DNA from 3 places in the Ruegeria sp. YS9 genome. Region 1 is predicted to be linked to each of the others. Evidence: riboswitches for the same ligand, from Rfam matches in the RefSeq annotation. Region 1 holds a riboswitch; each other region holds the start of a gene.
What was found. Region 1 has a riboswitch for cobalamin ahead of NOR97_RS18665 (DUF1636 domain-containing protein). Riboswitches for the same ligand answer to the same signal wherever they lie in the genome.
Positions count from the first base shown of each region.

Region 2: linked by a shared signal. The riboswitch ahead of NOR97_RS20220 (energy-coupling factor ABC transporter permease) and the one ahead of NOR97_RS18665 (DUF1636 domain-containing protein) in region 1 are both predicted to bind cobalamin.
Region 3: linked by a shared signal. The riboswitch ahead of NOR97_RS17550 (DUF4198 domain-containing protein) and the one ahead of NOR97_RS18665 (DUF1636 domain-containing protein) in region 1 are both predicted to bind cobalamin.

Region 1 is NZ_CP102410.1:518,935-523,404, forward strand. It holds gene NOR97_RS18650 (glucokinase) at 1-349, shown strand, start outside; gene NOR97_RS18655 (carbohydrate kinase) at 390-1,316, shown strand; gene NOR97_RS18660 (D-lyxose/D-mannose family sugar isomerase) at 1,333-1,998, shown strand; cobalamin riboswitch at 2,098-2,295, shown strand; gene NOR97_RS18665 (DUF1636 domain-containing protein) at 2,392-2,748, shown strand; gene NOR97_RS18670 (ABC transporter ATP-binding protein) at 2,745-3,518, shown strand; gene NOR97_RS18675 (ABC transporter substrate-binding protein) at 3,535-4,470, shown strand, end outside.
Region 2 is NZ_CP102411.1:97,074-101,543, forward strand. It holds gene NOR97_RS20205 (cation-translocating P-type ATPase) at 1-849, opposite strand, end outside; gene NOR97_RS20210 (hypothetical protein) at 1,038-1,310, shown strand; gene NOR97_RS20215 (L,D-transpeptidase) at 1,353-2,015, opposite strand; cobalamin riboswitch at 2,231-2,444, shown strand; gene NOR97_RS20220 (energy-coupling factor ABC transporter permease) at 2,520-3,203, shown strand; gene NOR97_RS20225 (transglutaminase-like cysteine peptidase) at 3,309-3,932, opposite strand; gene NOR97_RS20230 (MerR family transcriptional regulator) at 4,280-4,470, opposite strand, start outside.
Region 3 is NZ_CP102410.1:262,672-267,141, forward strand. It holds gene NOR97_RS17545 (ROK family transcriptional regulator) at 119-1,243, shown strand; cobalamin riboswitch at 1,368-1,567, shown strand; gene NOR97_RS17550 (DUF4198 domain-containing protein) at 1,698-2,483, shown strand; gene cbiM (cobalt transporter CbiM) at 2,490-3,101, shown strand; gene NOR97_RS17560 (cobalt ABC transporter permease) at 3,098-3,673, shown strand; gene cbiQ (cobalt ECF transporter T component CbiQ) at 3,673-4,452, shown strand; gene NOR97_RS17570 (energy-coupling factor ABC transporter ATP-binding protein) at 4,449-4,470, shown strand, end outside.

The DNA of each region.
Region 1 (4,470 bases):
GGCAGCCGGTCATGCGCGGACACAGGCGCGCTCTGCGAAAGAAATTCTGAACGATGCCCGCAGCGGCACCGATCTCATCGCCGAAAAAACGGCGCAGATTTTTACCACTCATCTGGGTGCTTTGATGGGTGATCTGGCAGTCACCTTGATGCCGGAGGGAGGCGTTTTCCTTGTGGGCGGCGTTGCCGAGAAAAACCGCTGGCTTTTCGGTGACACCTTCAAGGATGCGTTCAACGGCGGCGGTCGCTTCAGCGATTTGCGCCGTTCCCTGAACCTTTACGTGTCTGAACAGGCAGAGTTCGGGATCATCGGCGCAAACAACTTCTGCAAGAACGCGCTGCGACAGTAACCAGCCAAACCGAAATTTCTATTCCGAGAAGGACCAAGACATGATCCTGTGCTGTGGTGAAGCGCTGATAGATATGATCTCAGAACCGACCGTGTCGGGTGCACTGGGCTTTGTGCCACATACCGGTGGTGCAGTTCTGAACACAGCCGTCGCGATGGGACGTCTGGGTGTTCCGGTTGGGATGCTGACAGGTTTGTCATCGGACATGTTCGGCCAGCAATTGATCGATGCGCTGAAAGCCAGTCATGTGGACACGACACATGTGATCATCTCGGACCGTCCTACCACGCTTGCCTTTGTGCAGCTCTCGGAAGGGCACGCGACTTACAGCTTTGTTGATGAAAACACCGCGGGCCGGATGTTGCTGCCAGAAGACATGCCCGATCAGCTTCCTGCTGTCTCAGCCCTGTATCTCGGCGGAATCAGCCTTGCCTGTGAACCTTGCGCAGATGCCTATGCCGCCCTTCTGGACCGCCACGGTTCCGACCGGGCGGTGATGCTGGATCCGAATATCCGCCCGGGTTTCATCAAGGATCAAACCCGGTTCAGAGCGCGTTTGAACCGCATGATCTCACAAGCGGATATCGTCAAGGTTTCAGACGAGGACCTGGACTGGATCATTCCGGGCGCTGAATCCGAAGACGCGAAGGCGTCTGTGCTGTTGCAGGCGGGTCCTTCCGTTGTCATCGTCACGCGTGGCAGCGACGGGGCGCACGGCTATCTGGCGGATGGTTCCGAAGTCTCGGTTCCTGTGAAGCCCGTTGAAGTGGTCGACACGATCGGCGCAGGTGACACGTTCAACGCCGGCGTCCTGACCGGTCTCAGCCGTGCAGGGCATCTGACCAAATCAGGTCTGCGCGGATTGACGGCTGAAAGCCTGCAAGCAGCCATGGAGCTGGGCGCTGACGTGGCGGCCGTGACCGTTTCCCGAGCCGGGGCGGAACCCCCCTGGGCGCACGAGCTTTGACCTGCGGGATGGCATGATGAAACGATCCGAAATCAACCGTATCAAGACCCAGGCACAAGCATTCATTCAGTCCTTCGGTGCCGTGTTGCCACCCTTTGCGGATTGGTCGCCCGAGAAAATGCGCAGCCCTCTGGCGGAAACGATCCGCGGCCGCGGGCTGGGATGGGACATAACCGATTACGCACAAGGCCGTTTCGACGAACTTGGACTGTTTCTGTTCACTCTGCGCAATGGCGAGGCGAAGGATCTGAAATCCGGGCGCGGGATGCTCTATGCGGAGAAACTACTGATCTCGAAAGACAATCAGCTTTCTCCGATGCACCGGCATATCGTCAAGGCAGAAGACATCATAAACCGGGGCGGCGGCGACCTCGTTCTGGAAATCCATGCCTCGGATCCAAACGGTGGCGTCGACCGCGACAACCCGGTGACGGTCCCAAGCGATGCCTGCCCTGTAACCTTGCAACCCGGAGAACACTTGCGGCTGAAGCCGGGGCAAAGCGTAACTTTGATGCCCGGCATCTGGCACGCTTTCTGGGCCGAGCGCGGCGATTGCCTTATTGGCGAGGTATCGACCGTGAATGACGACCGTACGGACAATGTGTTCGAAGAGCCGATCCCACGGTTTTCGAAGGTCGAGGAAGATACCGATCCGGATTTTCTTCTTGTATCAGACTATTGACACCGTTCGGTCCGGGCTGGCGCAGCAGGATCGCTGGCTCAACTGTTGCAATTCCATCCACCACCCTTTCGCCTGCCGCTTGACAAGTCTGGCATAGCCGGACTAGCTGAGCGGGATGGTTCCGTAAGGGATGAAAATGGGAACACGGTGCGGCGCTGGAATGTGCCAAGTCCGTGACTGCCCCCGCAACTGTAAGCGGAGAGCGACGCCACTTCACCACTGACCCGTATGGGTTGGGAAGGTGGGCCGAGCCTTGACCCGCAAGTCAGGAGACCTGCCATCGCATGGTAACCAACCCGGGGCGGGGCGTCCCCGAAGGAGGCTTGATGGCGCGTTTGCGTAATATCTGGGTATGTGCCCTCTGTCTGCATCTGGCAAACGACGGAGACGGCAATGACCTGCTATTCTGATCACTACGTTCTGATCTGTTCAACATGTCAGGGGACGATGCCTGCCGAGGCTGCGCAAGACGCGCTGGATGCTCAGCTGCCTGACGGTTTTGAAACCCGAATGGTGGCCTGTATGGCAGGTTGTGAACGGGCCATGACCGTCGGATTTCAGGCCGCAGGCAAAGCGCAGTACCTGTTCGGCGACATTAAGACATCACACGACCTGGATGCCCTGGTCGAATTCGCGACCCAGTTCGGCGACAGCGACGATGGCTGGACCAGCGCTTCGGACCGCCCTCCTGCCCTTTTCGCAAAGACCCTGTCGCGAATACCCGCTTTGCCATCCCGAGGGACATCATGAGCTTTCTGGTTGCCGAGGATCTGGAGTACTACGCGCTCAATGGTGATATCCTGTTGCAGGATGTATCCTTTCGTCTGGAAGAAGGATCAATTCTGGCAATCGCCGGGCCGAACGGCGCCGGTAAGACCACTCTATTGAAACTGCTGTGCGGGATTGAACGGATTGCCTTGGGTGATGTTTGGATAGAAGGCCAAAGCCTTCGTACCCTGTCCGCCCGCCAACGCGCCCGCTCCATTGCTGTGGTCGGACAGCAGGAAATGCCCGACGGACGGATGCGCCTGCAAGACTACGTTGCGCTGGGACAAATCCCGATTCAGGGCGAACGTTCGGTGGCTCAGCACAAGGCTGATCTTGAACGGGTGCTGACGACGACCGAGCTGTCGCATTTTGCCAACAAGACGATGGGTCAACTGTCGGGCGGAGAACGTCAGCGCGCACATATCGCGCGCGCGCTGGCCCAGAATCCGTCGTTGCTGTTTCTGGACGAGCCAACCAACCATCTGGACCCCGATGCCAAGGGGCACATGCTGTCTCTGGTCGCTGATCTGGGGGTAACGGTCGTCATGATCGTCCATGATCTGGTCATGATCCCGGAATTCGCCAGCCATGTGGCGTTGATGAAAGCCACGCGTCTGACAGGGTTCGGGCCTGTTGGCGAAGTTCTGACCCCAGACCGGGTGCGTGAGACATTCGGCGTGGATTATCTGTGCTTTCAGCACGAAGGCCGCATGATCCCCGCACTGGATATCCGAAAACGGAAACTGTCATAATAACAGGAGCTTACATATGATGCAGAAACTCTGGCCAGTGGTCGTCTTCGCTGGCTTGGCAAGTGGGGTGGCAGCAGAGGGCGTCACCGTGGACAATTGCGGCGAACCGCTGGCTTTTGACTCGGCGCCGGAACGTCTGGTCGTGCATGACATGAACATGACGGATATGGCCTTTGCGCTCGGCCTTCAGGACAAGATCGTGGGGCTTACCGGAATTACCGGCTGGTACAAAACAAGCCCTGATTTTGATGCTCAGCGTGGCGATATCCCAGAGCTTGCCCCCAAATACCCGACCATTGAAAACCTTGTGGCCGTCGAACCCGATCTGTTTTTTGCCGGTTGGTACTATGGCATGAAACCCGGCGGTGACGTCACGCCCGACACGCTGGAACCCTTTGGTATCAAGACCATGATCCTGTCCGAAAGCTGCGTGCATCTGGACAAGGATCGCCCCGAGGCCAGCATGAACCTGTTGTTTGATGACGTTCTGCGTCTGGGCACGGTCATGCAGGTCGAGGACAAGGCCGAGGCGCTGGTTGCCCGCTGGAAGGACCAACTGTCCGCCATCGAAGCAAAAACAGCCGATCTGGCAAAGCCCCGCGTGTTCCTGCTGGACGGGCCGGCCGATGCTCCGTTTACCGCCGGCAAGTTCGCCATTCCCGATGCAATGATCGCAGCCGCGGGTGGCGAGAGCGTGACGCATGATCTGGATACCAGCTGGGGCCGCACGTCGTGGGAGGCCGTCGCCGCGGCCAACCCGGAATTTCTGGTGCTGCTCGACTATCAGTCCGGCAACGGCGCAGAGGACACTTTCCAGTTCCTCAAGGATCACCCGGTGATGTCACAAACGGACGCGGTAAAGAACGAGCGCTGGATTGGCCTGCGTTACGAGGAACTGACGCCCGGTCCGGCAAATATCGAGGCGATCGAGAAGATGGCGAAGGCGATGCAC
Region 2 (4,470 bases), on a different replicon from region 1:
AATGCGATCCCCACCCCGAACGATGAAGCTGTCACCGACAAAGACATCCGCCGCCGGGACCGTTGCCTCTGAGCCGTCAGCACGAACCAGCCGAACCGTCGGGGGGGCCAGATCAAGCAGCGCGGATACCGCGTTCCGAGCCCGTCCGACACTCCAGCTTTCCAGATAAAGCGAGAGCGAAAAGAAGAATGCCACCGTTGCCGCTTCGAAGAACTCGCCCAAAGCGATAGCGCCACAGACGGCAACCACCATCAGCAGGTTCATATCCGGTGAAAGGCGTCGCGCCGAAGACCAGGCCTTGGGCGCCACCAGCCAGACGCCAAACAAGATCGCGACCGCGAACAAAGCTGCCTCGGGCAAAGGCATCGGAACCTCACCATGTCCCGAAAACAGCCCGAGCGCACCGCCCATGCCTGTTTCGAAAATGTGCCAGCCAAAACCCGCTGCCCAAAACCCTCCGCTGAGGATGGTGAACCGCCGCTGACGTGCAATATGCGCCGCCTGGTCCTGAGCGGCATTTCCGTCATCCCATGGTTTGGCGGTCATACCAGTACTGGCAACCAGCAGCATGACATCTTCGTCAGACATCTTGGCAGCACTTTCAAGAAGCGTCATTCGACCGTTGATGACATCAAAAGCGAGATGCTCTTCACCACCAACTTTCGGGCCGATAACCCGGTTCAGGATCGCAACCTCTTCGGCGCAATCAAGGCCAGAGACCTGAAAGCTTCTGCCACCTTCGGGAATCGGACCGACGGGCGCGATGTCACCACACCCGCTACTGCCGCACGCGTTGTGACCTTGTCTATTTTCGTGGTCATGGTCGTGGTTGTGGGTATCGGATGACATAGTTAGACCTCAAGAATCTCTGCGGTCCTTTGCAAATAGTTCCTACAGCAACTAGAGCTTCAATACCTTTTTCAATTTTTTTTCAATCCGGTTCGTTGCCCGCGATATTGATGCTTCATTCCTTCTTGCGGGCTGGCCGCGTGAATGCAATCTAGTCGCAGAAGACGTAAAAAATTTGGAACAGGTCAATGCAGAAACGGATCGCAATTACCATCACGTTAGTCTCGATTACTGCCGGTTGCTCAGCCCAGTTCACAGGGGGCAAAAGCAAAGCATTCGAACCAGGTAACCTGCCAGATTCGGTCGTTGCACTGGCAGGGCCGGGGCAGGATCTGGCTACGGCACGCCTTTTACCAGATGACAATTGCTTCTGGTATGAGCACAGCGGACCTGTCGAGACGACATTGGTACCATTGCGCGCGACGAATGGCGCTCCGATCTGCGCCGCGCGCGACGCCTGATAAAAAAAGAGGGCAGCGACGTCCACCTACGCTGCCCAAAATTTATGAGCGGGCTGTGACGCTATCTTCGGCCGAGTATAAGTATGCGGTCGAGCCGATTTTTACATGTGGGTAGAGATCATTGATATGGGCCATGATCATTCTAACACATCCAGAACTTGCGCGACCACCGATGCTTCTGGGCTGAGGTGTACCGTGGATTCTGAGATAAGTATCTCGATCCCCAACGTATAGATAAAGGGCTCGAGAGCCGAGAGCATTACTTGGCCCGGGTTCCATGCCATCCCGAAATTCCGCGTATTCGGGGTTGCGCTCGATCATTGAAGCCGTTGGTGTCCAATGTGGCCACTCGACCTTGCGCCGGATAGCATAGGTACCGGGCTCGTAAAGGTTCCCACGCGCGATCGCTACGCCATAGCGCATTGCTGTCCCGCCTTCCTCGATATGGTAAAGATAGCGCGCGACGGCATCGACATGGATGTCACCAGGAACCAAACCATCATTTGCTACGACACGTCGTGGTAAAAAACGGTCATGAACGCCCCATGGATTTGAGGTCGCTGGATCGTAATCAAATGGCGTGACCTGGCTGTCCCAATAGGTCTTTTGCGACGAGGTTGGCCATGTTTTGGCGATCAATGGACTGGCCGCAGACGCGGAGAACAGCGCAGTGGTTGATTGAATGAAATGGCGCCTTGTCAGCATAGATCTCGTCCTGGTTCACAAGTTTAATGTATTTGCATCGCATTTTCGCGATCAAATTCGAGTCTTAAAGCCTCTAGCAGCTAGAGCTTCAAGAGGCTTCAGGTAACACTTGGTTTACCTAGTCGACCATGTCGCCGGTTGCGTGAACCCTACTTCGGTCGAGTCTACTTCGGACTAGGTCGCAAAGACAATTGACAGAAACGAAGCCGCCATTGTAGCGGTGAATTGTTTTCGGTTCCTGATGGCGGAAGCCAAAAGGATTAAATGGGAATACGGTTCGGTGTTTTTAACGGCGCCAATTCCGTAACTGCCCCCGCAACTGTGAGCGGAGAGCGATGCCAAGACACCACTGGTTCGTAATGGAACCGGGAAGGTTGGCGGAGCGAGCACCCGCGAGTCAGGAGACCTGCCGTAAAACGCCGGGCTATGCCCAGACTGTATCTGTCGGCCTTACGGCCGATTCAACCTGACAAGCCGCCGGGTGAGGCGGTAGGGAGAAATAAAATGCACATCGAACCGGGCATCGTGAATGGTGCCAAAATCGCGCTTTCCTATGTTACCGCCGCAGGCGCGGCTACTTACGCAGCGAAAGAAACGTTTTCCACATTGCGTGCGAATGGACCTGCATCTTTTGTCATGCGCTCGGTGCTCGCCACCGTTGGTGTCTTCCTTTTCTTTGAAGTCCTGCCACACTTCCCGGTTGGTGTCTCTGAAGTCCACTTCATTCTGGGGTCGACGCTGTTCCTGCTTCTCGGTGCTGCACCCGCGGCTTTTGGATTGGCAGCCGGTCTGCTGATTCAGGGGGTGTTTTTTGCCCCGTTCGATCTTCCGCAGTACTTCATCAACCTAACCACTCTGCTGGTGCCGCTATTTGCGCTACAAGCATTGGCCAGCCGCATCATTGCACCCGGTACAGCATATGTTGACCTCAAATATGGCCAAGCTCTTGCCCTGAGTGCGATGTATCAGGGGGGAGTAGTCGCATGGGTTGCGTTCTGGGCTTTCTACGGCCAGGGATTTGGTGCTGAAACTATGGCGTCGGTTCTGTCCTTTGGCGGTGCCTATATGCTGGTAATAGTCATCGAGCCGATTGCTGATCTAGCAGTGCTTGCGGCAGCCAAGGCGATGCGCGGTTTGAACAGCACAGGTCTGGTGACTCCGCGCTTGTACAACGCTGCGGAAGCTTGACCAAAGTTTGAAGCGGTGCCCTAAACTGGGGTTGCCGCGAAACAACTGGTAGTCGCAGGACCAAAGCTTATCGTGGCGCGTCTCGAGGGCGCGCCACATTTGCTTTTAGCCGCTAAAAACCTGCACCCAACGGTCAGGGTGTAGTGGGTCCTGTATTCTTAGGAATAGATACCTGGTTTCCTTCCACGTTTTGATCCTGTTGGTAACATTGTCCAGAACCAAGTCGCCTTCACTCGAGCGATAGACAAGAACAGCATGGCCATTGCGATTGGTGTCCAAGACAGTCGCAATTAGTAGCTTCGTAGGATCCAAACCATTCTGCACAAGTTCAAACTTCTTTTGCAAAGCGAAGTCTTCGCAATCTCCTGACCCTTGCGTCGGCAGTGTCCAGTACTCCTTTGTCCCATATTGGCTTTGATCCGAAACGGCACGAATCCTTCGATTGACGCGCGTGTTGATCGTTTTAACGATCTGATTTTCTTGCGCCACGGAGAGACCAGAACTACGAGCGCTCGCGCACGCCCACGAATAATCTTTGCATAGTGTTTTGGCACCCGATGGCGCTTCAATCTTTCTATCAAGACCGATCGAGGGAAGCTCAGATGCTTGCGACGCAGCGGCAGACACAAAAAAGCTGCATATAAAACAGACCATTGGGAGATAACCCAGCAGGTTTTTCGATAACACTCCCTGAACTAAAGTGGGATTTGTCATATCTGCCTTCTCCATGCTCGTTCCTCTAAAGTATCCAAACTTCCCCGGCCAATGTGTTTTATTCCAAGCCTTCATGTGCTTAGGGGAATTGCAACAGCTTCTTAGCCTCTAGGGGTAAAGCGGCAAAAATTTGCAGATTCTTTGGTATTTCTTCCTTAGTTGACAGCATCAGAGCATCCACGCCATCACCAGCCCGGCATAGCTAACAGAGCGAATTAGAGGGTAAGCTGATCGCAATTCTCTCATTCAACAAAAATACAACAGAGATCGGCCGTCATCGCTGAGGGTTACGGAATACCGGGACAATGAAGCCGCTCCTCCGCAAGCTGAGATAGCCAGTTTCGGTTTTCCAGGCGCTGCAATTAGTGGCCGCTAATGACATCTTTGACGAAAGGCTCGTTGAGCAACGCCGTTAGCAGGGGGCATGAGGCCGCACCCTCGGTGCAGGTCTGCACAAGTTCTGCCAGTGCTTGCTCCAACCGTTGGAGGGCGGCGATTTTTGACCTGACGTTGTCGAGATGTCTTGTTGCAACGTCTTCGACGTCACGACAAG
Region 3 (4,470 bases), 260 kb from region 1:
GGGCGGGCGGGCTTTCCCATCCTTCAGCAGGAAAGGGGTGGTCGTGCCGGAAAAATCATCACGGAAAAATTCGATTGGTTCACAGGGGTCAGTGGTGCGCGGAACCAATCAAAGCGGCATGCGGGCCCGCAACGAACGGCTGGTGTTGTCGCTTGTCCGACGTCATCAGGCCCTTGCGAAGTCCGAACTCGCGCGCATGACGGGACTGTCGGCACAAACGGTTTCCGTCATCATGCGTCAATTGGAAAAGGATGGGTTGCTTCTGCGCGGTGAACCGGTCCGCGGGAAAGTCGGGCAACCTTCCGTTCCCATGCGTCTCAACCCGGATGGTGCGTTTTTCTTTGGGCTCAAGGTCGGGCGCCGCAGTACCGAGCTGGTTTTGACTGACTTTGTGGGAAACGTGCGGCAACGCAAGCGGCGAACCTATGACTATCCAACGCCGAAAGCCACTTTGGAGTTTTCCACGCAGAGTCTGGGCAAAATGATGTCATCCATGTCGCCCGAGGCCAAAGGCAGGATTGCGGGTCTTGGAATTGCCATGCCGTTCTACCTGTGGGACTGGGCCCAGGCCCTTCAGGTTCCTCAGGAAGAAATGGACCCGTGGCGCGTATCAGACCTGAAGGCTGACCTGGCTGGTCGCCTCGATATGCCGGTTTTTCTGCAAAATGACGCAACGGCGGCTTGTGGTGCGGAACTGGTATTCGGTCCGGCCGATGGACCAAGGGATTTTCTGTATTTCTATATCGGGTTTTTCATTGGCGGCGGTGTGGTTCTCAATGGCGCGATCTTTTCGGGGCGTGGAAACTCGGGGGCGATCGGCCCCCTGCCTGTGCCGGATGGTACGGGCGGTGTCAGGCCGCTTATCGACGTGGCCAGCCTTTATGTGCTCGAGCGTGCGATCACGACAGCAGGGGCGACCTCGCAGTCTTTATGGGAAACGACCGAACGTTGGGATGTGCCAAATGTTCAACTGGAAAACTGGTTGAAACGGACGGCGAGCGGGATTGCCCATGCGATTGTCTCATCCTGTAGCCTGATAGATTTCGAATGCGTGAAGATTGACGGCTGGATGCCGCAGGACATCAAGGCGCGTTTGGTTGAAATGGTCGAAGACAAACTGTCCAAGCTGAACCTGACCGGTCTTGAGCGCCCCGTGGTGCTGGAAGGGACCGTGGGCCCGGAAGCACGCTCACTGGGCGCGGCAAGCCTGCCGTTGTCGGAACGGTATCTTTCAGAAGCTTAGGCATGAAATCATCCTGCTGCCTTGGATTTTTCACGAAGTCGATTTACCCGCCCGAACTGCCGAATTCAGCATTTTTTCGACGGCCACGGCACATTTTCGTTGACCGAGGGCTGAGTTGTCTGGCAAGCCGCTCGGCATGTCCGGTTCCGGGGCTTGCTCTGGAATCAATAGGGAATGCGGTGCGGGCTCAGGCCCAATTCCGCAACTGCACCCGCAACTGTAAGCGGCGAGCAGGGCTGAAACGCCACTGGGGTTTGCCCGGGAAGGCCAGTCCAACGCTTTGACCCGCAAGTCAGGATACCTGCCGGACATGTGCCCTCTAACGGGCACTCCTAATCGGCGACGGGATGTGCGTCGGACCAGGATGCCTGAAAGGGTAATTTGGCGTCGAATGTCCCGTGGTCAAAACGAATTTCGCGCCGGGATTGGCGCGACGGGACAAGGACGACTGTTCATGAAAACGCTGCTCAGTGCAGCCGCTGCCGTGATGGCACTTCCTGCCATGGCAAATGCGCATTTCCTTTTGGAATACACCACCGACACCATGATCGAGAAACCGGGTGATGTGCCGGTCAAGCTGGTTTTCTGGCATCCGTTCGAAAACGGCCATGTCATGGATCTGGAAAAGCCGCAGGAATTCTATGTGATCCACAACGGTGAAAAGACCGATTTGCTGGATACGCTGGAACCTATCCGGTTCACCGGCGGGCAAAACGAGGGCGCGGCGTTCAAAGGCAGTGTCCCGGTCAAACGGTCGGGTGACTATGTGCTGGTGACGGTTCCTCAGCCTTACTATGAGGAATCCGAAGACATCTATATCCAACAGCTCACCAAAGCCTTCCTGAACCGCAACGAATTACCGACCGACTGGATGAATCCCGTGGGTCTGCCGACCGAGATTATCCCGCTGAACAAGCCGACCAACATCATCGCGGGTTCAACCTTCACGGGCCGTGTGCTGGCTGATGGTCAGCCGGTTGCGGGGGCCGAGATCGAGATCGAATACATGGCCGCCGAACCCGACATGGACAGCGCGGCCGCTTCTGCACCGAAAGTGTCCCCTATGCCGGGTGGTGCGGTGGTCGCCATATCTGACGACAACGGGTATTTTTCGTTCGGCGTTCCAAAAGCCGGCTACTGGGGTTTCGCAGCACTTGGTTCCGGTCCGGCAACCGAACATGAGGGCAAAGAACTCAGCCAGGATGCGGTGATCTGGATTCGCGCCTGGGATCTGGAGTAACCCCGAATGCACATCGTCGACGGAGCCCTTTCCAACCCGGTTGTTGTTGGCGGCGCCATAGCGGCCGCGGGCGGGATCGCCATGGGTCTCAGGTCTCTGGATCTTGATCGCATCCCCACTGCCGGTGTGCTGTCAGCCAGTTTCTTCGTAGCATCGTTGATCCACGTACCCATTGGTCCGTCGTCGGTCCATTTGATCCTCAACGGCATGGCCGGGCTGCTGCTTGGTTGGGCCGCATTCCCGGCTTTGTTCGTCGGGCTTTTGTTACAGGCGGTCTTTTTCGGCTTTGGCGGGTTGACGGTGCTGGGGATCAACACCGTCAATATCGCCCTGCCCGCGGTGGTGGCCGGAATGCTGTTCGGTCGTCTGATCGCGCGCGGGACACCTTTGCATGGTGCGATTTGGGGTGGTGTCGGCGGCGCATTTGCAATTGCGGCGACAACCGGCATGGTCGCGATTTCCCTGGCGCTGTCGGGGGATGAGTTCCTGCCCGCTGCCAAGCTTGTTTTCTTCGCCCATATTCCAGTCATGGCCATCGAGGCGATTTTGACCGGGTTCGCCGTCTTGTTGGCGCGCAAGGTCAAGCCCGAACTGTTTTTCAGAGGAGCAACCACATGAAACATCTGGTTGTCATACTGGCTGTGTGCTGTGCGCCCGTGCCTGCCCTGGCGCACAAGGTCATAGCCGGCGTTTTCGAGTCGGGAGACGTGATCGAGGGCGAGATCGGCTTTTCCAACGGTGATATGGCAAGCGGGACCGAGGTCATTGTCACCGGCCCGGACGGGGCCGAGCTGGGTCGATCGGTCACGGATGCGGACGGTTTCTTTGTCTACACGCCGACCTCGGCCGTGGCGCACACCTTCTTTGCTGACCTTGGCGCCGGGCATGTGGCCGAAGTCACGATGTCTGCCGAAGATGTCGCGCGGGTTCTGGGTGTTGCCGTGGCAGAAACCGGAGACTCGTCTTCGGCTGCTTTGACACCGGCCAGCGGTTCGGCGGCTTCTCTCAGCGTCGAAGAACAGCAGGTTATCGCCAAAGCCGTGCGTGATGAATTGCGCCCGCTCAGGCGCGAGATTGCGGCCTATCGCGAACAGAATGACCTGCAAACCATCCTTGGCGGGATCGGGTACATCGTTGGTCTGTTCGGTCTGGGCTTTTACATGGCGGCCCGCCGCAAGCTGGCGTCCTGATGGCACACGTTCTGGGGCACCAAGAAAAAACACTGGCCGAAGCCGGTGACGGGCCGGACGGTCTGATCAGCCAGCTGGATCCCCGGATGCGTATCGTCATGGCGGTTGCTTTTGCTGTCGTGACCGTGGCGCTGTCATCCCTCGGCGCGCTTTGCGTGGCGCTGACAGTGTCGCTTTCGCTTCTGATAGTTTCCCGTCTGCCGTGGCGAAAGACGTTGAAGCGAATGGCCATGATGGATGGGTTCATCCTGTTCATGCTGGTCCTGCTGCCCTTTTCCATGCCCGGAGCCCCGATGTTCACGCTTTGGGGATTCCCCGCAAGCTGGCAGGGTTTCTGGAAAGCGGTCGAGATTGCTTTGACCGCCAATGCCGTGATCCTGTCCCTGATGGTTTTGGTCGGCACGATGGAGCCAGTCACTCTGGGTCACGCCTTGCATCGTCTGCGGTGCCCGGAAAAGCTGGTTTACCTGCTGATGTTCACGATCCGGTATATCGAGGTGTTGCGGGAAGAATACCTGCGCTTGCGCGCCGCCATGAAGGTGCGCGGTTTTCGGCCAGCAACAAACTGGCACACATATCGCAGCTTTGGCTACCTTGTGGGCATGATGCTTGTGCGCGCGATCGAAAGATCGGAACGCATCCTGGCCGCGATGAAGTGCCGGGGGTTTTCCGGGCGTATGCCGTTGCTTCAGGAATTTGCCCTGACCCGCGCGGACATTGTGTTTGCGGCTGGTTTCAGCGGTCTCTGCCTGGGTCTGATCATTCTGGAATTCGCATGACACTGATCGCGCTAGAAG